3 regions of the Sinorhizobium sp. M4_45 genome follow, and region 2 is predicted to be linked to each of the others. Evidence: predicted binding sites of a transcription regulator. Region 2 holds the regulator's gene; each other region holds the start of a gene.

Region 1 (7,764 bases), on a different contig from region 2:
ACGACATTCCTGATACTCGCCACGATCAACGCGGCGCTTTATGCCTGGCTTGCTGCCGCGGCCGGAAGCACCATCCGCAAGCCGAATGTCCGGCGCATCGTCAATCGCCTCGGTGGTTCGCTGCTCATCGGCGCCGGCCTGCTGACGGCGGGCCTGAAGCGCGCCACGACCTGACATGAGCAGTCTCTGAAATGCTCTCACGCGCTTGCCGCAACCGGCGGCATAGGTTAATGGAGATTCAAGCGCGGCGGGGTGGCAACCGCTGATTTGCAGGGGCTACGGGGCCCAGAAGCACGAAAGTGACAGCATGGCGAAATTCCGTATTCCCCTTTCGAAGCGGGCACTTGCCGCCGTGTCCCTTGTTTCCGTCGCTGTTGCTTCCGGGTGTTCCACGGTCGAGCATACGTCGCTTGCGGAGTTAACGGCCGTGCAGACGGTCACGCCACTGCCGAAGCCGGGAACGGAGACGACGGCTTACGCACTGCCTGCGCCGATCGGCGCAACGGCGAGCACCTCGGCCGCATTGACCGCACAAACCTCGTCGGCGGTGCCGGCAAGCAGCACAGGAACTGATTTCGCTGGCGAAACGAAGACGGGGCCCGCGACAGACACGACTCTCGCTTTCGCGGCTCCCCAGTCGGTTGCCGTGCCGGCGGCCAAACCCGCGCAGCCCTTTGAAGTAGCGATGGCGACACCCGCCTCGGCAGGCACCTCCCCGGCAGCCGCGCCGCCGGTCCCCGAGAAAGGCGCCGGACATCAGTCCGCCCCGCTTATCGGAGTTGCCGCCTCGTGGGAATCGGATTTCGACACCGGCGAGCCGGTCGGTCTGGAAACGCTTGTCGCCAAGCGCATGATCGTTCCGACGGAGCGCCCGAAGACGGGCGTGTTCGACACCGCAATCGGCGCGGTCGCAAGCGTCATCCCCGATTCGCTGAAGTCCGGAAAAGCACCGACCAGCTCGCGGCCGGAGCTTGACAGGCTGATCAAATATTATGCCGAACTGAACGGTCTGCCGCTCGAGCTGGTGCACCGGGTGGTCAGGCGCGAGAGCAACTACAACCCCCGCGCCTACAGCAAAGGCAATTTCGGGTTGATGCAGATCCGCTATAACACGGCCAAGGGTCTCGGCTATGAGGGCCCGGCCGAAGGGCTCTTCGACGCGGAAACCAACCTCAAATACGCGACCAAGTATCTGCGCGGAGCGTGGATGGTTGCCGACAACCAGCACGACGGCGCGGTAAGGCTCTATGCCAGCGGCTATTATTACCATGCCAAGCGCAAGGGCATGCTCGACGAGCTGAATATGAGGTAAGCCGCGACGAGCGGCTGGCCTGTCTGCCGGACATCGCTCAATCGAGCGCGTCGATTATCCTCGCATTCAGCTTCTGCACGTCGTAGCCGAGGCGCGACGGTGTCAGCCCCAGGCGGACGACCGCGAGGCGAAGCGAGGGGACGATCATGATCGCCTGCCCGTCATGTCCAAGCATCCAGAACGTATCGGGCGGGAAATTCGCCGTTCCGGCGCGGATACCGTTTTCCTGGAGCCAGACCTGGCCGGCCCCGTAATCGCCGCCGGAAGCCGCAGTCGGCGTGCGCATGAAGGATACGTAACCTTCCGGCAGGAGCCGCCTCCCCTTCCAGCTTCCGTCCTGAAGCAGAAACTCGGCGAAGCGCGCCCAGTCCGGCGCCGACGCATACATGTAGGAAGAGCCGACGAAGGTTCCGCTTGCATCCGTCTCCATCACAGCGCTCGTCATCCCGAGAGGAGCGAAGAGCGCCTCGCGCGGATAGGAAAGCGCTTCAGCCGGGTCGTCGAATGTCTCCATCCAGAGTCGGGACAGAAGATTGCTCGTGCCGCTCGAATAGGCGAATTTCGTGCCCGGAGGGGCCTCCAGAGGCTTCGAGGCGACGAAGCCGGCCATGTCGCTTTCCAGATAGAGCATGCGCGTCACGTCCGTGACGTCGCCGTAATCCTCGTTGAAATCGAGCCCGCTCTGCATCGCGAGAAGATCGGTCAGCTTGATGCGAGCCCGCTCGTCGCCGTTCCATTCGGTCACCAGATTGGTCTGGGTCAGATCCATCCGCCCTTCGGCAATGCGCCGGCCGATGATCGCCGCGGTCACGGACTTCGTCATAGACCAGCCGAGCAGGGGCGTGTTCCGGTCGAAGCCTGCCGCATAGGTTTCCGCGACCAGCCTGCCATCCCTGACGACCACGATTGCGCGCATGCCCGGGCCTGCCAGTGCCGGATCTTCGACGAGCATTTGAATGGCCGTGTCGATGTCCGGCTTGTCCCCGTCCGGCCAGTCGGCGCCGGGATCGTGGGCGAGAGGCGTCGTTGCCGACTCGGTCGCGCGCATCCCTGCAATGGCCTCGGCGCTGCCTCCGCTCACATTGGCGCAACCGTGGCCCGGACGGTAGACGGCGCGGCCTGGTGCGGCAAAGCCCAGGATACGCGCCGTCACGCTCTGCTCTTCCTGATCGACCGAAACGCGCACGAGCTTCAGCAGCGGGTGGCCAGGCGCCTGCACGTCCTGCGCCAGCACTTCCTGCGGATCGCGCCCCGCGAGGAACACGTTGGAGCAGACGATCTTGGCGGCATAGCCATCCCCCACCTTGAGGAGTTCAGGCGGAAACAGCGCCAGCCAACCGACGAGGCCCGCGAGCGCGGCCGCCACCGGTCCTCCAAGCGTCTTCAAAAGACCCTTCATTCTCGCCCTCCCGCTCTTCGCATAAGTGCTACTGCGCTTTCGCCCGCCTGACCAGTGTACATGACCATTGCGTCTTGTATCCGTCAGCAGAGGCGCAGCGAGCCTCCTTCGCCCCGCTTGCGGGGAAATGCTGTCGGCACGCGGATGAGGGGCAATACCCGAATCCCTGCGAGCCCCTGTGCGAAACCTCGTCATCAAAGTGTAGCCGAGTCACCTTAGAAGCAGCTCAGTTTCAACTGGACGATAGGCAAGATGACCGACTTCGCCCCGGATGCCGGCTTCGGCAAGAAGAATCCGAAACTGAAAAGCGCACTCCTGCAGCATAAAGCTCTCTCCCCCGCCGGTCTCTCCGAACGCCTGTTCGGTCTGCTCTTTTCCGGACTCGTCTATCCGCAGATCTGGGAGGACCCGATTGTCGACATGGAAGCGATGCAGATCCGCCCCGGACATCGGATCGTGACGATCGGTTCCGGCGGCTGCAACATGCTGACCTACCTCTCGGCCGCGCCTGCCCGAATAGACGTGGTCGATCTCAATCCCCATCACATCGCGCTCAACCGGCTGAAGCTTTCGGCCTTTCGCCACCTGCCGAGCCACAAGGACGTGGTGCGGTTCCTCGCCGTCGAGGGTACGCGCACGAATGGCCAGGCTTACGACGTGTTCCTCGCTCCCAAGCTCGATCCGGCAACCCGCGCCTATTGGAACGGCCGGGATCTCACCGGCCGCCGGCGCATCGGCGTCTTCCGGCGCAACATCTACCGTACCGGCCTGCTCGGCCGCTTCATTGCCGCGAGCCATGTTCTCGCACGGCTGCATGGCGTCAATCCTGAAGATTTCGCGAAGGCGCGCTCCATGCGCGAGCAGCGGCAGTTCTTCGAAGACAAGCTCGCTCCGCTCTTCGAGCGTCCGGTCATCCGGTGGATCACCAGCCGCAAGAGCTCCCTTTTCGGCCTCGGCATCCCGCCGCAGCAGTTCGACGAACTCGCGAGCCTGAGCAGGGAGAAATCCGTCGCCGCGGTGCTGCGCAATCGCCTGGAAAAGCTGACCTGTCATTTCCCCTTGCGCGATAACTACTTCGCCTGGCAGGCCTTTGCGCGGCGCTACCCGCGGCCGGACGAGGGCGAGTTGCCGCCTTATCTTCAGGCATCGCGATACGAAGCGATTCGCAACAATGCGGAGCGCGTCGAGATCCACCATGCGAGCTTCACCGAGCTTCTCGCCGGCAAGCCCGCCGCCTCCGTTGACCGCTACGTGCTCCTCGACGCACAGGACTGGATGACCGACCAGCAGCTGAACGACCTCTGGACGGAGATCACCCGCACCGCCGACGCCGGCGCGGCGGTGATCTTCCGCACGGCGGCGGAAGCGAGCATCCTGCCGGGGCGCCTCTCCACCACGCTCCTCGATCAGTGGCACTACGATGCCGAGACCTCGATGAGGCTCGGCGCCCAGGATCGGTCCGCGATCTATGGCGGCTTCCACATCTATCGGAAGAAAGCATGAGCGCCGTGCAGACTGCGAATGAAGGCCAGGCTCACCTCATGGACCGCATGTATCGCTATCAGCGGTACATCTATGATTTCACTCGCAAATACTATCTCTTCGGCCGGGACACGCTGATCCGTGAATTGAACCCGCCGCCGGGTGCATCCGTGCTGGAAGTCGGTTGCGGCACGGGCCGCAATCTCGCCGTGCTCGGGGAACTCTACCCCGGTGCGCGCCTCTTCGGCCTCGATATCTCGGCCGAGATGCTGGCGACCGCCAAAGCCAAGCTCCGGCGCAAAAATCGGCCGGACGCAGTGTTGCGGGTCGCCGACGCGACGAACTTCACTGCCGCCTCCTTCGATCAGGAAGGCTTCGACCGGATCGTCATCTCCTACGCGCTTTCCATGGTTCCCGAATGGGAAAAGGCGGTCGATGCCGCGATTGCCGCGCTCAAGCCGGGCGGTTCGCTGCATATCGTCGATTTCGGCCAGCAGGAGGGTTGGCCGGCCGGCTTCCGCCGCCTCCTCCAGGCCTGGCTCGGACGTTTCCACGTCACGCCGCGCGAATTGCTTTTCGACGCGATGCGCACAAGGGCCGAGAGAAACGGAGCGGCGCTCGAGGTCAGATCGCTCGGACGAGGCTATGCCTGGCTCGCCGTCTATCGTCGCGCGGCACCGTAGCGGACGATGGCGGAAAGCATTCGGCTGCAATTCACACTTGAGCTAACGCAATTTTTACGATGATATGGTGAAAAGGAGGTCACGCCTCCCTGGGGGACATCACCAATCATGGAAACCATCGCGTGAGGCAGGATCGTCGTTCGTCTCGAAACGGAACCCCCATGCGCCGGCTTCTCCTGGCATTGCTGCCCATCGCCTCCATTCTCTCTTCCTGTACCTCCACAGATTACGACCTCGTCAAGACGGCCTCCATTCAGCCGCGCTTCCACGATACCGATCCGCAGGATTTCGGCGGCAGCACGCCGCACCATCACAGCGTTCACGGAATCGACGTCTCCAAGTGGAACGGCGACATCGATTGGCGAAAGGTCAAGAATTCCGGCGTGTCCTTCGCGTTCATCAAGGCAACCGAAGGCAAGGACCGGCTGGACTCGCGCTTCCACGAATATTGGCAGCAGGCGCGCGCCGTCGGCCTCGCCTACGCGCCCTATCATTTCTATTATTTCTGCTCCACCGCCGACGCCCAGGCCGACTGGTTCATTGCCAACGTGCCGAAGAGCGCCGTCCACCTGCCGCCCGTCCTGGATGTCGAATGGAACGGCGAATCGAAGACCTGCCGCTACCGGCCGGCGCCGGACACCGTGCGGTCCGAAATGAAGCGGTTCATGGACCGGCTCGAGGCCCATTACGGCAAACGGCCGATCATCTACACGTCCGTCGATTTTCACCGCGACAATCTGGTCGGCGCCTTCAACGACTATCATTTCTGGGTGCGCTCGGTAGCCAAGCACCCTAAGGACATCTACGTCGAACGCCGCTGGGCCTTTTGGCAATATACCAGCACCGGCGTGATCCCCGGCATTCAGGGCAGCACGGACATCAACGCCTTCGCCGGTTCCGCCAGGAACTGGCAGAAGTGGGTCGCGACCGTCTCGCAGGCAAGATAGACCAGAGGACGGGGCGGCATGGTCCGCATTTTTCTTCATTCGGTCATAATGCTCTGAGAGAGCATCGATAGATTTCATTCTCGACAGACTTCGGGCCCGGCGGCATTCCGTGCGGCCGGCCACGGAAAGGAATTGTAATGACAGGCACAGCGCGCAAAGCCCTTCTCTCCCTCGGATTTCTTGCCATCGCCGGCACGCCGGCCCTGGCGCAAGCTCCGGCTCAGTCGGGAAACCCAGCCGCCGCGTGCGGCGGCGACCTCGGCTCCTTTCTGGAGGGCGTCAAGGCAGAAGCGGTCGCCAAGGGCATTCCCGCAGACGTCGCCGATCGGGCGCTCGCAGGCGCCGCGATCGACCAGAAGGTGCTCAGCCGCGACCGCACCCAGGGCGTGTTCAAGCGGACCTTCACCGAATTTTCGAAGCGAACCGTCAGCAAGTCGCGCCTCGACATCGGTGCGCAGAAAATGCGGGAATATGCCGACGTCTTTGACCGGGCCGAGCAGGAATTCGGCATACCGGCGCCCGTGATCACCGCGTTCTGGGCGATGGAAACCGACTTCGGCGCCGTGCAGGGCGATTTCAATACGCGCAACGCGCTGGTGACGCTGGCGCATGACTGCCGCCGGCCGGAAATGTTCCGGCCGCAGCTTCTCGCCGCAATCGAGATGGTACAGCACGGCGATCTCGATCCCGCGACGACAACCGGCGCATGGGCGGGCGAGATCGGCCAGGTACAGATGCTGCCTGAGGACATCATCGCCTATGGCGTCGACGGCGACGGCGACGGCCATGTCAATCTCAAGAAGAGTTCTCCGGATGCCATTCTGACGGCGGCGAAATTCATCCAGAGCCTGGGCTTCAAGCCTGGGGAGCCGTGGATTCAGGAGGTCCGCGTCCCGGAGCAACTGCCTTGGGAGAAGACGGGCCTGCAGTCCGGCATGACCGCCGGCGATTGGTTCGCACTCGGTGTCACGCCGCGTGACGGCAACACCTCCAACAGCGGGCTTGAAGCCTCGCTGGTTCTCCCTCAGGGCCGCAAAGGCGCCGCTTTCCTGACCTACCCGAACTTCAAGATCTATCTCGAGTGGAATCAGTCCTTCATCTACACGACCTCCGCCGCCTATTTCGCGACCCGGCTTGCCGGTGCGCCTCCCTATCAGCAGGGCAATCCGGAACCGGGGCTCGGCGACGCCGAGATGAAAGCCCTGCAGACCAGATTGCAGGCGCTTGGTCATGACGTCGGCAAGATCGACGGCATTCTCGGCTCGGGCACGCGGGCCGCACTGCAGAAGGAGCAGTTGAAGCTCGGCCTTCCCGCCGACGGCTGGGCAACACCGGGCCTGCTGGAGGCGCTTTAACCTTTGGCAGGACGCAAGAAGCGGGTGGCGACACCCGCTTCGCCGCAATACTGCTTGCACAATTCTGAATTGTCGGGCTCCTATTCCGGCTTAGAGCGCGGTCGTTCCGGATGGGCGCACGAAGTGCGCTCCAACTTATTCGGTCGACGCATCGTGCTTTCCGAAATCGTCCGATTTCGGGCCGATGCGGCAGCTGCTGCGCAGGCAAGATATGGCTTCACCCGCAAATTCCATCAGCACCCACATGACCATGCGCCTCTGGGCACTGCTCGGGCTGCTCGGTCTCATCTGGGGCGGTTCCTTCTTCTTCGCCCGGGTGGCCGTTGCCCATGTGCCGCCTTTCACGCTCGTGCTTTTGCGTCTCGGCCTCGCTGCCCTCGCCCTGCATCTCTATCTTCGCGGCCGACACGGCATATATCCGGCGCTCGCCGGGCGCTGGCGCGAGTTCTTGCTCATGGGGCTCATCAACAACGCCATTCCGCATGCGTTCATCTTTCTCGGCCAGACGCATATCGGCGCCGGTCTCGCTGCAATCCTCAACGCCACGACGCCGGTCTGGACGGTGCTCATAGCGAATGTCGCGACC
Region 2 (7,764 bases):
CATGCAATTGAACCCCCTCGAGCCGATGACCACGGTGACGGTCAAGATCGTGAATCAGCTGACGGGCGACCTCGAGTTCACTTCGCCGCAGACGCTGGTCGCCTTTGCGCTCGGCATCACGCTCTTCGTCATCACGCTCGGCCTCAACATCTACGCGCTCTACATCGTGCGCAAATATCGGGAACAGTACGAATGACCGAATTTGCCTCCCCGACGGTAAGGGTCTCCACCCGACCTGCCGCAAGCCGACGCGATATCGGCATCAAGCGCCGCTATGCCGCGGAGCGCCGCTTCCGTGCCTTCGGAATCAGCGCCATCGCCATCGGTCTGTTCTTCCTCGCGGTTCTCCTCTGGAGCGTCGTTTCGAAGGGCTATACCGCCTTCCAGCAGACGACGATCACGTTGCCGATCGAGTTTTCCGAGAAGGTGATCGATCCGAAGAACGAACGGGCGACCGATCCGAAGCGGCTCTATACCGCCAACTATCCGCTGCTCGTGCGGGAGGCTCTGGTCAAGCAGCTCGGCCTCGATCCGTCGAAGCGGCCGCTGGTGAAGCAGGCGACCGATATGGTCTCCGCCAGCGCCCGGACGCAACTGCGTGACATCGTCGTCGCCGATCCGTCGGTGATCGGCAGGACGATTCCCGTCACGCTGCTTGCCGAGGCGAACATCGACTCCGCCTTCAAGGGCCAGATCGACCTGTCGGTCGACGAAGCCAAACGCAAGGTGAAGGATGCGCAGGTCGCATGGATGAACCAGCTTGCCGAGGCCGGCGTGCTCAAGAAGAGCTTCAACACCGGCATCTTCACCTTCGGCGCATCGAGCCGGCCTGAAGCGGCGGGTGTCGGCGTCGCCCTTCTCGGCTCGCTCTACATGATGCTGATCGTGCTCGTGCTGTCGCTGCCGATCGGCGTCGCCGCCTCCATCTATCTCGAGGAGTTCGCGCCGAAAAACCGGCTGACGGACCTGATCGAGGTGAACATCAACAACCTGGCGGCCGTACCTTCCATCGTCTACGGCCTCCTCGGGCTTGCCGTCTTCATCAACTTCGCGGGCATGCCGCGCTCGGCAGCACTCGTCGGCGCCTTCGTGCTGACGCTGATGACGCTACCGACCATCATCATCGCTACCCGGGCGGCCCTGAAGGCAGTGCCGCCGTCGATCCGCTCCGCCGCACTCGGCCTCGGCGCATCGAAGATGCAGACCATCTTCCATCACGTGCTGCCGCTTGCCATGCCCGGCATCCTGACCGGCACGATCATCGGGCTCGCCCATGCGCTGGGCGAAACGGCGCCGCTGCTTCTGATCGGCATGGTCGCCTTCGTGGTCGACTTTCCGGGGTCGCCGCTGGAGCCATCCACGGCGCTGCCGGTGCAGATCTACATGTGGGCGAACGAGGCAGAACGTGCCTTCGTCGAGCGTACGTCCGGAGCGATCATCATTCTCCTGATCTTTCTCATCTTCATGAATCTCGGCGCAATTCTCTTGCGGCGTCGCTTTGAGCGTCGCTGGTAGTGGGGTAAGGACTATGAACATCATGTCGGAAGCTGCAGTCGAAAAGGCTCTTGAGCAGAAAATGAATACGGTGCCTTACAAGATGATCGGCAACGATGTGTCGGTCTATTACGGCGAAAAGCGTGCGCTCTTCGACGTCAACCTCAATATCCGCGAGAACACGGTCACGGCGCTGATCGGTCCGTCCGGGTGCGGCAAATCGACGTTTCTGCGCACCTTGAACCGCATGAACGACACGATCGAGAACTGCCGCGTAACGGGCAAGATCACGCTCGACGAGGACGATATCTACGATCCGTCGATCGACGTGGTGGAATTGCGTGCCCGCGTCGGCATGGTGTTCCAGAAACCCAATCCGTTCCCGAAGTCGATCTACGACAATGTCTCCTACGGCCCGCGCATCCATGGCCTGGCACGCACCAAGACCGAACTCGACGAGATCGTGGAAACGAGCCTGCAGAGGGCCGGGCTGTGGAACGAGGTGAAGGATCGGCTGCAGGAGCCGGGCACCGGACTTTCCGGCGGCCAGCAGCAGCGCCTCTGCATCGCCCGCGCCGTTGCCGTCAGCCCGGAAGTCATTCTGATGGACGAGCCCTGCTCGGCGCTCGATCCGATCGCGACCGCGAAAGTCGAGGAACTCATCCACGAATTGCGGGCGAATTTCACGATCGTGATCGTCACCCACTCGATGCAGCAGGCGGCGCGCGTGTCGCAGCGCACGGCCATGTTCCATCTCGGCAATCTCGTAGAGGAGAACGATACCGATAAAATGTTCACCAACCCGGACGATCAGCGCACCCAGGACTACATCATGGGCCGCTTCGGCTGATGGCCGGAGAGGGGCGGCGCTTTTCCGTCCCTCCCGGTCAAGACCGAACGAGGCCCATTCAGAACAGCGCGTCCCCCGAGGAAACGAATATGTCTCACGCACACATCATGTCCGCCTTCGACGAAGAGTTGAAGTATCTCACGCGCCGCATCTCCGAGATGGGCGGTCTCGCCGAGCAGATGGTCGCGGACTCCGTCCGTGCGCTCGTCAATTCCGATCTCGCCCTGGCCCAGAAGGTGATCTCCGACGACATCATTCTGGACGATGCGGAACGGCAGATCGGCGAAAAGGCGATCGTCACCATTGCCAAACGCCAGCCCATGGCCTCGGATCTTCGGGAGATCATGGGTTCGATCCGCATCGCCGCGGACCTGGAGCGCGTGGGCGACCTCGGCAAGAACACCGCAAAGCGGGTGATTGCCGTTGCCGGTTCAGGCATACCGCGCAAGCTTGCGCGCGGCCTCGAACACCTGGCCGAGCTCGCGCTCGTTCAGTTGAAGGAAGTCCTGGACGTCTACGCGTCCCGTTCGCCGGAAAAGGCGAACAGCATTCGCGAACGCGATGAAGAGATCGATGCGATCTACACGTCCCTGTTCCGGGAACTGCTGACCTATATGATGGAAGATCCGCGCAACATCACGCCGTGCACGCATCTTCTTTTCTGCGCCAAGAACATCGAGCGTATCGGCGATCACGCGACCAATATCGCCGAAACGATCTACTATATGGCGACAGGCGCCCAGCCGCAGGGCGAACGGCCGAAGGACGACATGACGTCGACATTGGGTTCCGTGACGGACTGAGATCGCCCGGCAGCCGGTGCCTATGCAGAATTTGTTCCGGCCGCCTTGGCGCGGCCTACCACCGTGCGCGGCGGCATGACGGCTGTCGTGCGTAGGAAGGAGTCCTACTGAATGTTGCCGAAGATTGCCGTAGTCGAAGACGAGGAAGCCCTGAGCGTTCTCCTGCGCTACAATCTCGAGGCGGAAGGCTTCGAGGTCGATACGATCCTTCGCGGCGACGAGGCGGAGATCCGCCTGCAGGAGCGCCTGCCCGACCTTCTCATCCTCGATTGGATGCTGCCCGGGGTTTCCGGTATCGAGCTCTGCCGCAGGCTGCGCCAGCGGCCGGAAACGGAGCGCCTGCCGATCATCATGCTGACCGCGCGCGGCGAGGAAAGCGAGCGCGTGCGGGGCCTTGCCACCGGCGCCGACGATTACGTCGTCAAGCCCTTTTCGACGCCGGAACTGATGGCGAGGGTCAAGGCGATGCTCAGGCGCGCCAAGCCCGAGGTTCTGTCGACGCTCCTGCGCTGCGGCGATATCGAGCTCGACCGGGAGACGCACCGCGTCCACCGACGCAGTCGCGAAGTGCGCCTTGGCCCGACGGAGTTCCGGCTGCTGGAATTTCTAATGTCCTCACCGGGGCGCGTCTTCTCTCGTTCACAGCTCCTGGACGGTGTCTGGGGACACGACATCTATGTCGACGAACGGACCGTGGACGTTCATGTCGGGCGGCTGCGCAAGGCACTGAACTTTTCCAACATGCCGGACGTCATCCGGACGGTGCGCGGCGCTGGCTATTCGCTGGAGAGCTGAGGCCGAAGGTCGCTGGCGCCCGTGCCGGCTTGCGGCATGGCAAAGAAAAAGGGGCCTTTCCGGCCCCGATTTTCGTCGTGCATCCAGAGCGGGATGAGCAAGGCGCCTCAGCGCATGCGCCGGCGCTCGGCGGAGGGCTGGTAGGCCAGCCGGGCATGGAAGGTGCAATAGGGAGAGGCTTCCGGGGAGTCGTTGCCGCAGAAGTGGAACTCTTCCTTGAGCGGGTCGCCGATCGGCCACTTGCAGGTGCGTTCGGTAAGCTCCGTGAGCTCCAGCCGCCGCGACATCGGCAGGACGATGTTCCTGTCGATCTGCAGCTCCTGGTCCATTTCCAGGTCGACTGCGAGCTCTTCCTTGAGCGCGGTCGCACCGGCCGTGCGGGTCACGGTGCGGGTTACGGAACGCGCAGCATAGTTCGGCGCGCGCGGGGCAGACGTCGCCCGTTTGGGCCGGGCTGCAGCGGTCGTGCTTCCTCCGGCCTTGGCGCGCCCGGGCAGGCTCAGCCGATGAACCTTTCCGATGACCGCGTTGCGGCTGACGCCGCCCAACTGCGCCGCGATCTGGCTGGCGCTCAAGCCCTCCGACCACAGCTTCTTCAGTTTCTCGACCCGCTCGTCAGTCCAGTTCATCTCTGCACTCCCCGTTCTCGGCGTTGGGATGGCGGAATCCGTCACCGCTCTCCGGGAAAAACCCGAAGATTCAACGCGATAATACTTTTGGTGACTAGGTCCGCCGCATGCGTCTAGTAATTGAATGTTAACCTACCGGCAGGGTGACTCCGTGGCAAGAGTCGCCGGAATCGCGCCGAATCGATTTCGCGGTTTTCCCCAACTTGCTGTCGGAGCGTTGCATTTTTGCAAGTCCCAGAGTGTGATTTTTTCGCGCTTCGGAATCGGCATCCGCAAAGCGCCTGCAAACCTTGGTTTTGTTGACATCGCGGTGCGAAATGGGAATAGTGCCTGTCGCCGCCGCAAGGCGGCATTTTTGATTTTTATCGGGCCGAATGGTCCGTGCCGCCGGAATGAAGGAGAGCTCGACATGGCCGCAACCACGCCGCTTTACGACACCTATCTGCGCGCGCCGTTGCGTTTCGAGCGAGGTGAAGGCGTTTGGCTGATCGCCGAAGACGGCACGCGCTATCTCGATTTCGCTGCCGGTGTCGCCGTGAACTCGCTCGGCCATGCCCATCCTCATCTCGTCGAGGCGCTGAAGGCGCAGGCCGACAAGGTCTGGCATCTGTCCAATCTCTACGAGATTTCGGGGCAGGAAAGCCTTGCACGGAGGCTGACCCAGGTGACCTTCGCCGATCGGGTGTTCTTCACCAATTCGGGTGCGGAAGCGCTCGAATGTGCGATCAAAACGGCGCGGCGCTATCATTTCGCCAAGGGGCACGTGGAGAAGTTCCACGTCATCACCTTTGAAGGTGCTTTCCACGGCCGCACGCTCGCGACGATCGCCGCCGGCGGACAGCAGAAATACATCGAGGGCTTCGGGCCGAAGGCGCCGGGCTTCTATCAGGTCCCCTTCGGCGATATCGCGGCGGTCAAGAACGCGATCAATGAAGAAACCGCGGCGATCCTCGTCGAGCCGATCCAGGGCGAGGGCGGCATTCGGTCGGCATCGAAGGAATTCATGCAGGGGCTGCGCGAACTTTGCGACGAGTTCGGCCTGCTTCTGATCCTCGACGAGGTCCAGTCCGGTGTCGGCCGGACCGGCAAGCTCTTCGCCCATGAATGGGCTGGCATCAAACCGGATATCATGGCCGTAGCCAAGGGCATCGGCGGCGGCTTCCCGCTCGGCGCTTGCCTCGCGACGGAAGCGGCGGCCGCCGGCATGGTGGCGGGCACGCACGGTTCGACCTATGGCGGCAACCCGCTCGCAATGGCGGTCGGAAATGCCGTGCTCGACGTCGTTCTCGCCGAAGGCTTCCTCGATCAGGTGCGCGAGGTGGCTCTCGTCTTCCGTCAGGGGCTCGCCTCGCTGAAGGATCGTTTTCCGGACGTGATCGAGGAAATCCGCGGCGACGGGCTGATGCTCGGCATCAAGGCGAAGGTGCCCTCCGCGGACCTTTTGAAGGCGATCCGCGCCGAGAAGCTGCTCGTCGTCCCGGCCGGCGAAAACGTGCTGCGCCTGTTGCCGCCGCTGATCACCACCTCCGCGGAGGCGCGCGAAGGACTGGCACGGCTCGAACTCGCCGCGGAGGCGGTGAGTGGCAAGAGCGGCAACGCCGCGGCTTGAATGCCCCGACGTTTCGGATCGATCCGGCCCGGGCGGGGCCGACAAACGGATTCTACGACAGGAAACAAGGCAGTATGACCAGACACTTCCTCGATCTCTCGGCCATGACGGCCACCGACCTCAGGACCATCATCGACGATGCCCGCGTCCGCAAGTCGGCGACCAAGGCAGGCACTGCCGAGAAGCCGCTTGCCGGCAAGATGCTCGCGATGATCTTCGAGAAGCCGTCCACCCGCACGCGTGTTTCCTTCGATGTCGGCATGCGCCAGCTCGGCGGCGAGACGCTGTTTCTGTCGGGTACGGAAATGCAGCTCGGCCGGGCGGAGACGATCGGCGATACGGCGAAGGTCCTGTCGCGCTATGTCGACGCGATCATGATCCGCACGACCGATCACCGCCGGCTTCTGGAAATGGCGGAGCATGCGACCGTGCCGGTCATCAACGGGCTCACCGACGATACGCACCCGTGCCAGATCATGGCCGATATCATGACTTTCGAGGAGCACCGGGGACCGGTCAAGGGCAAGACGATCGCCTGGACCGGCGACGGCAACAACGTGCTTCACTCCCTGATCGAGGGCTCGGCGCGCTTCGGCTACCGCATGAACATGGCCGTGCCGCTCGGCTCCGAACCGCATGACAAGTTCCTGAACTGGGCGCGCAACAACGGGGCCGAGATCCTGCTCAGCCACGAGGCGGAGCAGGCGGTTGCCGGCGCACACTGCGTCGTCACCGACACCTGGATCTCGATGAACCAGGAACATCGCGCCCGCGGTCACAACGTCTTCCAGCCCTACCAGGTCAACGGCGCACTGATGAAGCATGCAGCGCCGGACGCGCTGTTCATGCATTGCTTGCCGGCGCACCGCGGCGAGGAAGTGACCGATGAGGTCATCGACGGCCCGCAGTCGGTGGTCTTCGACGAAGCCGAGAACCGGCTGCACGCGCAGAAATCGATCCTCGCCTGGTGCATGGGCGCGGTGTGACGGCTGAAGGCGGGCGCGAGGCGTTCTCTTGAAATCTGGACGGTGCAACACGATTTAGAGCGGTGAGCGGGGCCTTCCGATCGTCAAATCGGCCAGTCGCCCCACGCCGGCTATCCTGCGCTTGGCGCCCTGCGGGGTGCTTTAAGGCAGAGCAAATGCCGACGGAGAAATTCGTCCATGACGGGATCAAATGGAATGGCGGGCGGTTGTACCGGTGCGCGCCGGTGCACTCGATGCAAGCCGTGCCGGAAATCAAGAGGAACGAGCGGTTTCCATCCGCATCCCGCATGCAGTTTTTGGAATGGGTCATGGCCACATCCCGGATTGAATCGATCCGCGTGACTATGGTCGAGGCAAGGAGCAAGCGATGACAGAAACAGCGCCGGGACTTGGCGAGTTCGATTTTGCCGGTGACGATCACGTCGTGCCCTTTCAGGTCGAGGGACTCGACGTGCGCGGCCGCGCCGTCCAGCTTGGTCCGATGCTCGATGCCATTCTCGAGCGGCACGGTTACCCGCTTCCTGTCGCGCGGCTTGTCGCCGAAACAGTGGTGCTGACGGTCCTGCTCGGCACGTCTCTGAAATTCGAAGGCAAGCTG
Region 3 (7,764 bases), on a different contig from region 2:
CATTCTGGTACCACTCTCTTCCGGGCTGCGCAGTTGCTTCGGCAGTGCGCGGACCAGTTCGGCATAACGCTCGCCGCCCGTGAACCGGACGTCGTCGGCTGCCCCGTGCATGAAGCGGCGAATGATCCACGCACCGGCCGTGTCCATCGCGGTGATGCCGGAGAAGTCAAACTCGCTCTGCCCATCGGAGGGCTTTTCAAGCCGCTTCAGCTTGGCGGCCATCTCCTCCGCGGTCTCGTGCCGCCAGTCGCCGCTGAACACATAGCGCCGACCGTTTCCGGCGGCGCCCTCATCGACGACGACGTCGGCAGCGGTCTCTGTTTGGGCACGCGTCACGTGATATCGGTCTTTCAGTTCGTTCTCCGCATAGTCTCTTAAACCAGAATCGAATTGATGACAAAATCATGCGGGAATTCAAAGTCGTACAGTGCCCTTGGTGCGACAGAAATGACACAATGGGCCGGAAGCTTCGCGAAAGTCCGCCGCCCGCGGTCCGGAGCGGATGAAGTCAAGGGGTTTCTATGCCGATTTCTCTTACAGCCACCGTCGAACATTTCCCGATCGCCGGGGCTTTCACCATTTCGCGCGGCTCGAAAACCACGGCAAGCGTCGTCACCTGCCGCGTTACCGACGGCGAGCTATCGGGTTGGGGCGAGTGCGTTCCCTATGCCCGCTACGGCGAATCGGTCGAGTCGGTGCTGAGCGCCATCGAGACCGTACGACCGCTCATCGAAGAGGGTATGACACGCACCGACCTGCAGAAGGCGATGAAGGCCGGCGCCGCTCGAAACGCGGTCGACTGCGCCCTGTGGGATCTCGAGGCAAAGCGCAGTGGAAGCTCCGCTGCCGCGCTCGCCGGAATAGCCGGGCCGACGCCTTTGACCACCGCCTACACCTTGTCGCTCGGCGAACCGGATGAGATGAGGGCCCAGGCCGCGAAACACGCCCATCGCGCGCTTCTCAAGGTGAAAGTCGGAACGGCAGACGACACGGCGCGCATTCGCGCCGTCAGGAGCGGCGCGCCGGCGAGCCGCATCATTCTCGACGCCAATGAGGGATGGACGGCAGCCAACCTTACCGCCCATTTCACCGCCTGCGCCGAGAACGGCATCAGCCTCATCGAACAGCCGCTGCCGGCCGGCCGCGACGAGATACTCGCCTCCCTGCCCCGCCCCGTACCCGTCTGCGCCGACGAAAGCGTGCATGCCACGGAGGACCTCGAAAGGCTCGTCGGCCGCTACGATGCGGTCAACATCAAGCTCGACAAGACCGGAGGGCTGACCGAGGCCCTGCGCATGCGCGCTGCAGCCGAAGCCTTCGGTCTGAAGATCATGGTCGGCTGCATGGTCGGCAGTTCGCTCGCCATGGCGCCGGCGGTGCTTGTCGCGCAGGGCGCGGATTTCGTGGATCTCGACGGACCGCTGCTGCTTTCGAAAGACCGCACGCCGGGCCTTCGCTACGAGGCCTCGCTCGTCTTTCCGCCGGAAGCCAGCCTCTGGGGCTGAAGATACCAGCCGAGGAAAGTGAAAAGGCAGCCGGAAAGCGCGACCACCGACATGGAGTAGAAGCCGTCGACGCCGAACCAGGCGTAGAAATAGCCCGACAGAAAGGTGAAGATCGCCGTGAAGATGCCGGTGTAGAAAAAGTAAAGCCCCTGCGCCGACGCCTCCTGCTCCTCCGCGACACGCTCGACCAGCTTGTGCTGCATGCCCGTATGCATGATGGCATAGGTGAAGGCGTGGAAGCACTGCAGAACGAAATAGCCCGAGAAGCCGAGATCCATCGGGAAAATCAGCCAGCGCACGACCGCGAGCACGCAGCCGGAGAAGATCATCGTCCAGACGCTGAACCGGCGGACGATCGCCCTGGCAAGGAAGAACATCAGCACTTCCGCTGCGACGCCGGCACTCCAGAGAATGCCGATCTGCGTGCCGCTGTAGCCGATATGCTGCCAGTAGATGGCAGAGAAGGCGAAGAGCATCGCATGGCTGCTGTTGACCAGCGTCACGCCGACCAAAAGCAGTTGAAGGTCCGCCTGGCGGAGCGATTGCGGCGGCGGCTCGGTGATTGCGGTAATCGGTGATGGCCTGCGCGGACGGCCGACACGCGGCGCGGCCACCGCCAACAGTATGGTGAGCGCGAAGCCTGCCGCCATTGCGGGCAGGACCATCTGCCCGCCGACGACTCCGATCAGCCAGCCACCCAGCATCGTCGCCCCGATAAAGGCGACCGATCCCCAGACACGCATCTGCGCATAGTCGAAGCCCCAGCGCCGCACGCCCGAAAGCGCGATCGCCTCAACGATCGGCACATAGGGCGAATAAACCGCCGATTGCAGCGTGTAGATGACGAGCACCGGCCAGAAGCTCTGCGCGTAGAAAAGAACGATTGCCCCGGCGAAGGACAGGATGCCCGACCAGATCAGGACGATCGCCCGCTCGCCGATGCGGTCTGCGAGAACGCCCGCCAGTGGTGCGGTGATGACCCGGACGAACATCGGAACTGCAAGCACTATGCCGATTTCGAAGTCGCTGAGCGACAGGCTGCTCAGCCAGACCGGAAAGTACGGCATCGCGAAACCGTTGACGATCAGCGGCGCTGAGAAGAGAAGCGCGATGCGGAGTGCGAAATGGCGCGGCGGGGGCCCCGCGACGAATGCGGGAGCAGATGACGGAATCATGGAGGGACCTGATGGCTGTGGGCCACCAGTAACACAACCGCGCGCGTGTTTGCCATCGGCTCGTCGTCACCGCGGACGCTTGTCCACCGGAACGATAGTCAGACCCTTCCGCGACTTTCCCGCGCCCCGCAGATCGCTCAGGCGGCCTGCGGTGCGAGCCGCCTGACGGGCATCGCCTCGGCCTCGCCGGCTCGCTGTCCAGCGGCGCTGTCGCCGCGCATCTGGTGCCAGGTGATGAGCTCCATCGTGCCGTCGTGATGCTCGGCGATCGCCGTGCAGCTCTCCACCCAGTCGCCCGTGTTGATGTACCTGATGCCGTCGATGTCTTCGATGACCGCATGATGGATGTGGCCGCAGATCACCCCTTGCGCGTCGTGACGACGGGCTTCCTCGGTCACGACTTTCTGGAACTCGCCGATGAAGTTCACCGCATGTTTGACCTGCAGCTTGGCCCAGGAGGAAAACGACCAGTAAGGCATGTCGAGACGACGACGTATTGCCGCAAGGCCGATATTGATGGCGATTGCCATGTCGTAGGCCCAGTCGCCGAGATAGGCGAGAACGCGTGCGTTGCGCACGACCACGTCGAACTCGTCCCCGTGCAGCACGAGATAGGTCCGCCCGTCCGCGCCCTTGTGGAGATAGCGTTGCGCCACTTCGATACCGCCGAAATGAACGCCCGGAAACTCCCGGAGGAATTCGTCGTGATTACCGGGGATGTAGATGATGCGCGTGCCTTTTCGTGCCTTGCGCAGAAGCTTCTGGACCACGTCGTTGCACGATTGCGGCCAGTACCAGCTGCGTTTGAGACGCCAGCCGTCCACGATATCCCCGACCAGAATGATCGTCTCCGCCTCGTGGTGCCGCAGGAAATCCAGAAGAAAGTCCGTCTTGGCCGCTTTCGAGCCCAGATGAACATCGGAAATGAAAAGCGTCCGCAGTTTCAGAACGGAATTCTGTTGGTATGCCGATGCCGCCGCCATGCCAGCCTCATCCTAGTTTAGCCGTTTCACGACCGTCAAAATCAGACTCGTGTTTCAGGAAGATGACATGGGACACGGAGCAGGCAGCAAGCGCCGCGTAGCCATGGCTGGAAAGAACCGCGTCGAAACTGTACCTGCCGGGCGATTCATGCCAAAAGGCACGACATCGATCAGCACCGGACGTGAACGCGATTTCCTGAACCGCGCTCTCGGGTCCCACGCAAGAATTCAAGGAATGCAAAGGCATGAACACGGGCGATAAAGCGAAATCCCAGGCCGTTCCCGCCAGCGGAGACATCGATCAGCAGGCACTCTTCTTCCATCGCTATCCTCGCCCCGGCAAGCTCGAGATTCAGCCGACCAAGCCACTCGGGAATCAGCGCGACCTGGCGCTCGCCTATTCGCCGGGGGTCGCCGCACCTTGCCTCGCCATCAAGGACAATCCCGAGACCGCCGCCGATTTCACCGCCCGCGCCAATCTCGTCGCCGTGGTATCCAACGGCACAGCCGTTCTCGGTCTTGGCAATATCGGTCCCCTCGCCTCCAAACCCGTGATGGAGGGGAAGGCCGTTCTCTTCAAGAAATTCGCGGGGATCGACGTCTTCGACATCGAGATCGACGCACCGACGGTCGATCGGATGGTCGACGTCATCTCGGCGCTGGAGCCGACCTTCGGCGGCATCAATCTCGAGGACATCAAAGCTCCCGAATGTTTCGAGGTGGAGCGGCGTCTGCGCGAGAAAATGGAAATACCGGTCTTCCACGACGACCAGCACGGGACCGCGATCATCGTCGCTGCCGCCGTCCTGAACGGCCTGGAACTTGCCGGCAAGGACATTGCCGAGGCCAAGATCGTGGCCTCCGGTGCCGGAGCGGCGGCGCTTGCCTGCCTCAACCTCCTCGTCACGCTGGGCGCCAAGCGCGAAAACATCTGGGTCCACGACATCGAAGGTCTCGTCTACAAGGGGCGCGAGGCCCTGATGGACGAGTGGAAAGCCGTCTACGCGCAGGAGAGCGACAATCGTGTGCTCGCCGACAGCATCGGCGGAGCCGACGTGTTTCTGGGGCTCTCGGCCGCCGGCGTTCTCAAGCCTGAACTGTTGGCCCGGATGGCCGAAAAGCCACTGATCATGGCGCTGGCCAATCCTACGCCGGAGATCATGCCCGAAGTGGCCCGCGCCGCGCGCCCCGATGCCATGATCTGCACCGGACGCTCGGATTTTCCGAACCAGGTCAACAATGTCCTCTGTTTCCCGCATATTTTCCGTGGCGCGCTCGATTGCGGCGCACGCACCATCAACGAAGAGATGAAGATGGCGGCCGTGCGCGCGATAGCAGGCCTTGCCCGCGAGGAGCCGTCGGATGTCGCCGCGCGCGCCTATTCCGGCGAAACGCCCGTCTTCGGCCCCGATTACCTGATCCCTTCGCCTTTCGATCAGCGGCTGATCCTGCGGATTGCACCGGCCGTTGCAAAGGCTGCGGCCGAAAGCGGCGTCGCTACGCGTCCGATCCAGGACTTCGACGCCTATCTCGACAAGCTCAACCGTTTCGTCTTCCGCTCCGGCTTCATCATGAAACCGGTCTTTGCTGCAGCGAAGAATGCGACGAAGAACCGCGTCATCTTCGCCGAGGGCGAAGATGAGCGGGTGCTGCGCGCCGCCCAGGTTCTGCTGGAGGAAGGCACAGCCAAGCCGATCCTGATCGGCCGCCCGCAAATCATCGAGACCCGACTGCGGCGCTACGGCCTCAGAATCCGCCCCGACGTCGATTTCGAGGTCGTCAATCCCGAAGGCGACCCGCGCTACCGCGACTATGTCGATGATTATTTCGCCCTCGTCGGGCGGCTCGGCGTCATTCCCGAGGCGGCCCGCACGATCGTGCGCACGAATACGACGGTCATCGGCGCGCTCGCCGTCAAGCGCGGCGAGGCGGACGCGCTGATCTGCGGGGTCGAGGGACGCTACAGCAAGCATTTGCGTGATGTATCGCAGATCATCGGCAAGCGGTCGGGCGTACTCGACTTCTCGGCGCTCAGCCTCCTGATCTCACAACGCGGAGCGACCTTCTTTACCGATACCTATGTGAGCTTCAGCCCGAGCGCGGAGGAGATCGCTCAGACGACGGTGATGGCTGCAAACGAAATCCGCCGCTTCGGCATCACGCCGCGTGCCGCCCTCGTCTCCCATTCGAACTTCGGCTCGCGCGATTCCGAGAGCGCTTTCAAGATGCGCACCGCACTGCAGCTCGTGCGCGAGCTAGCCCCCGATCTGGAGGTGGACGGAGAAATGCATGGCGATTCCGCCATCTCCGAGGTCCTGCGCCAACGCGTGATGCCGGACAGCACGCTGAACGGCGAAGCGAATCTGCTCGTCTTCCCCAATCTCGACGCCGCCAATATCACGCTCGGCGTGGTCAAAACCATGACGGACAGCCTGCATGTCGGCCCGATCCTTCTGGGCTCGGCGCTGCCGGCGCATATCCTGTCGCCGTCCGTCACCTCGCGCGGCGTCGTCAACATGGCAGCGCTGGCCGTCGTCGAATCGAGCCATCCCGTCTGAGGGATGGCGCGCCTCCTCATTGGCGATGGAGGGCCGAAAAGCGCTGTTTCCAGCGAAACGACGCGGCCGCGCTGGCGATATCAGGCTCAAAACTCAACCTGAGGTTGTATAGACCGGATTACTGCACCGTTTATGAAATATTGCACTAGACAAAACCGGCCGCCGTAAACCATGTTTATTATAGGGGCAAGTTTCGGTGTTACGGCATGACTAATCAACAAGCTGTCCTCAATTTGCTGGATATCGTGGAATATGGAGGTTGCGCCGACCCCGAGCGCTTCTTCGCCCTGATGCGTCGAACCTTCAACATCTCGCATCTCCTGTATCTGGAGGCGGAGTCTCTTCCGGATGGTCTGAGAATCTGCCGCCTGCATCACACTTTCGGCGCCTACGCCGCTGAAATCTACGCCGCCAGGGAGCTTTACAGGATCGACCCGATCCTCAAGCTTGCGCTAGGCGGTGTCAGGCCTGTGGAATGGGCGACAGCGCGGCGCCGCTTTCCGGAATGCGAGCCCCTCTTCGAGGCGGCCGAGGAGATCGGGCTTTCCACCGAAGGCGTGGCCTTGCCGCTTCCCTCGCCTGCAGGCCGCATGGCGCTCCTCGCAATCGGTGCCAATATGTCGCCGGTCGAGTGGTCCGCCTATCGCCGTTGCCATCTGCGCGATTTCCAGCTGGCTGCCAACCTGTTCCACGCCTCCATGCTCGAACATTCGGCCATGGCCGGGGCGCTCGACGAGCGCGATCTCCGCCTGACCGGGCGGGAAACCGAAGTGCTCACCTGGTCGGCGGCCGGCAAGAGCTACTGGGAGATTGCAACCATTCTCGGGATATCCGAGCGAACCGTTCGTTTCTTCATGACCAATGCCCGCCGCAAACTCAATGTAGTGTCCAACACGCAAGCCGTAGCGCACGCTGTTCGACATGCTCTGATCCCCACCATCTGACGGGTTGCCGGCCCGGGACAGGACCGGCCACTCGCAGTTTCCCCCACAAATCTATTGGGAAAAAACAAGAAAATAAACTGTCACTATAGACAGTTACATATGTCATCCGAGCCTGACAGCATCGCTACATCGCGTAATCACGCATGGAGCGAAAAATGATCAGGATAGTGAACGGAAACGGTCGCAGCCAGCATCCCCAGGCCATCGACGAGATGTTCCGGCTGCGTAAGCGCGTATTCCACGACTTCTTGAAGTGGGACGTCAAGACCGAAGGGGACTGGGAAATCGACCACTACGACAAGGCCAATCCGCTCTATGTCATGTCGTACTCGCCGGACACTGGCAAGATTCGTGGCTCTCTCAGGCTCCTTCCGACGCTCGGTCCGAACATGCTGGACGATACGTTCCCGATCCTGCTCGGGGACAATCCGGAAATCCGCAGTGCGTCGGTGTGGGAATCGAGCCGCTTCTGCATCGATCCCGAAATTTCCCAGGATCGCGCATCGAACCAGGTCACCATCGCCGCGGCCGAACTGATGTGCGGTGTGGGCGAAATGAGCCTTGCCTCGGGCATCAGCCATATCGTCACGGTCACCGAC

The links. The regulator PhoB, encoded in region 2, activates phosphate uptake and scavenging genes when phosphate is short. The targets are predictions, from matches to a motif close to TGTCATNNANCTGTCAT.
Region 1: CN933_RS02020 (BtaA family protein) is a predicted target of PhoB. The motif match lies at 2,901-2,917, and genes of this name have one in related genera.
Region 3: CN933_RS04285 (UDP-2,3-diacylglucosamine diphosphatase) is a predicted target of PhoB. The motif match lies at 3,715-3,731, and genes of this name have one in related genera.

The regions. Positions count from the first base shown of each region.
Region 1 covers NZ_NWVE01000001.1:419,182-426,945, reverse strand. Annotated here, with positions in the region: gene CN933_RS02035 (LysE family translocator) at 1-174, shown strand, start outside; gene CN933_RS02030 (lytic transglycosylase domain-containing protein) at 308-1,312, shown strand; gene CN933_RS02025 (serine hydrolase domain-containing protein) at 1,350-2,711, opposite strand; gene CN933_RS02020 (BtaA family protein) at 2,964-4,214, shown strand; gene CN933_RS02015 (class I SAM-dependent methyltransferase) at 4,211-4,876, shown strand; gene CN933_RS02010 (glycoside hydrolase family 25 protein) at 5,038-5,823, shown strand; gene CN933_RS02005 (lytic murein transglycosylase) at 5,961-7,178, shown strand; gene CN933_RS02000 (DMT family transporter) at 7,390-7,764, shown strand, end outside.
Region 2 covers NZ_NWVE01000002.1:40,225-47,988, forward strand. Annotated here, with positions in the region: gene pstC (phosphate ABC transporter permease subunit PstC) at 1-196, shown strand, start outside; gene pstA (phosphate ABC transporter permease PstA) at 193-1,515, shown strand; gene pstB (phosphate ABC transporter ATP-binding protein PstB) at 1,529-2,344, shown strand; gene phoU (phosphate signaling complex protein PhoU) at 2,434-3,147, shown strand; gene phoB (phosphate regulon transcriptional regulator PhoB) at 3,259-3,942, shown strand; gene CN933_RS05820 (GcrA family cell cycle regulator) at 4,050-4,571, opposite strand; gene CN933_RS05825 (aspartate aminotransferase family protein) at 4,981-6,180, shown strand; gene argF (ornithine carbamoyltransferase) at 6,255-7,166, shown strand; gene CN933_RS05840 (Hsp33 family molecular chaperone) at 7,534-7,764, shown strand, end outside.
Region 3 covers NZ_NWVE01000001.1:846,263-854,026, reverse strand. Annotated here, with positions in the region: gene CN933_RS04300 (ABC transporter permease) at 1-336, opposite strand, end outside; gene dgcA (N-acetyl-D-Glu racemase DgcA) at 522-1,505, shown strand; gene CN933_RS04290 (MFS transporter) at 1,457-2,680, opposite strand; gene CN933_RS04285 (UDP-2,3-diacylglucosamine diphosphatase) at 2,818-3,663, opposite strand; gene CN933_RS04280 (NADP-dependent malic enzyme) at 3,909-6,221, shown strand; gene CN933_RS04275 (helix-turn-helix transcriptional regulator) at 6,428-7,165, shown strand; gene CN933_RS04270 (acyl-homoserine-lactone synthase) at 7,321-7,764, shown strand, end outside.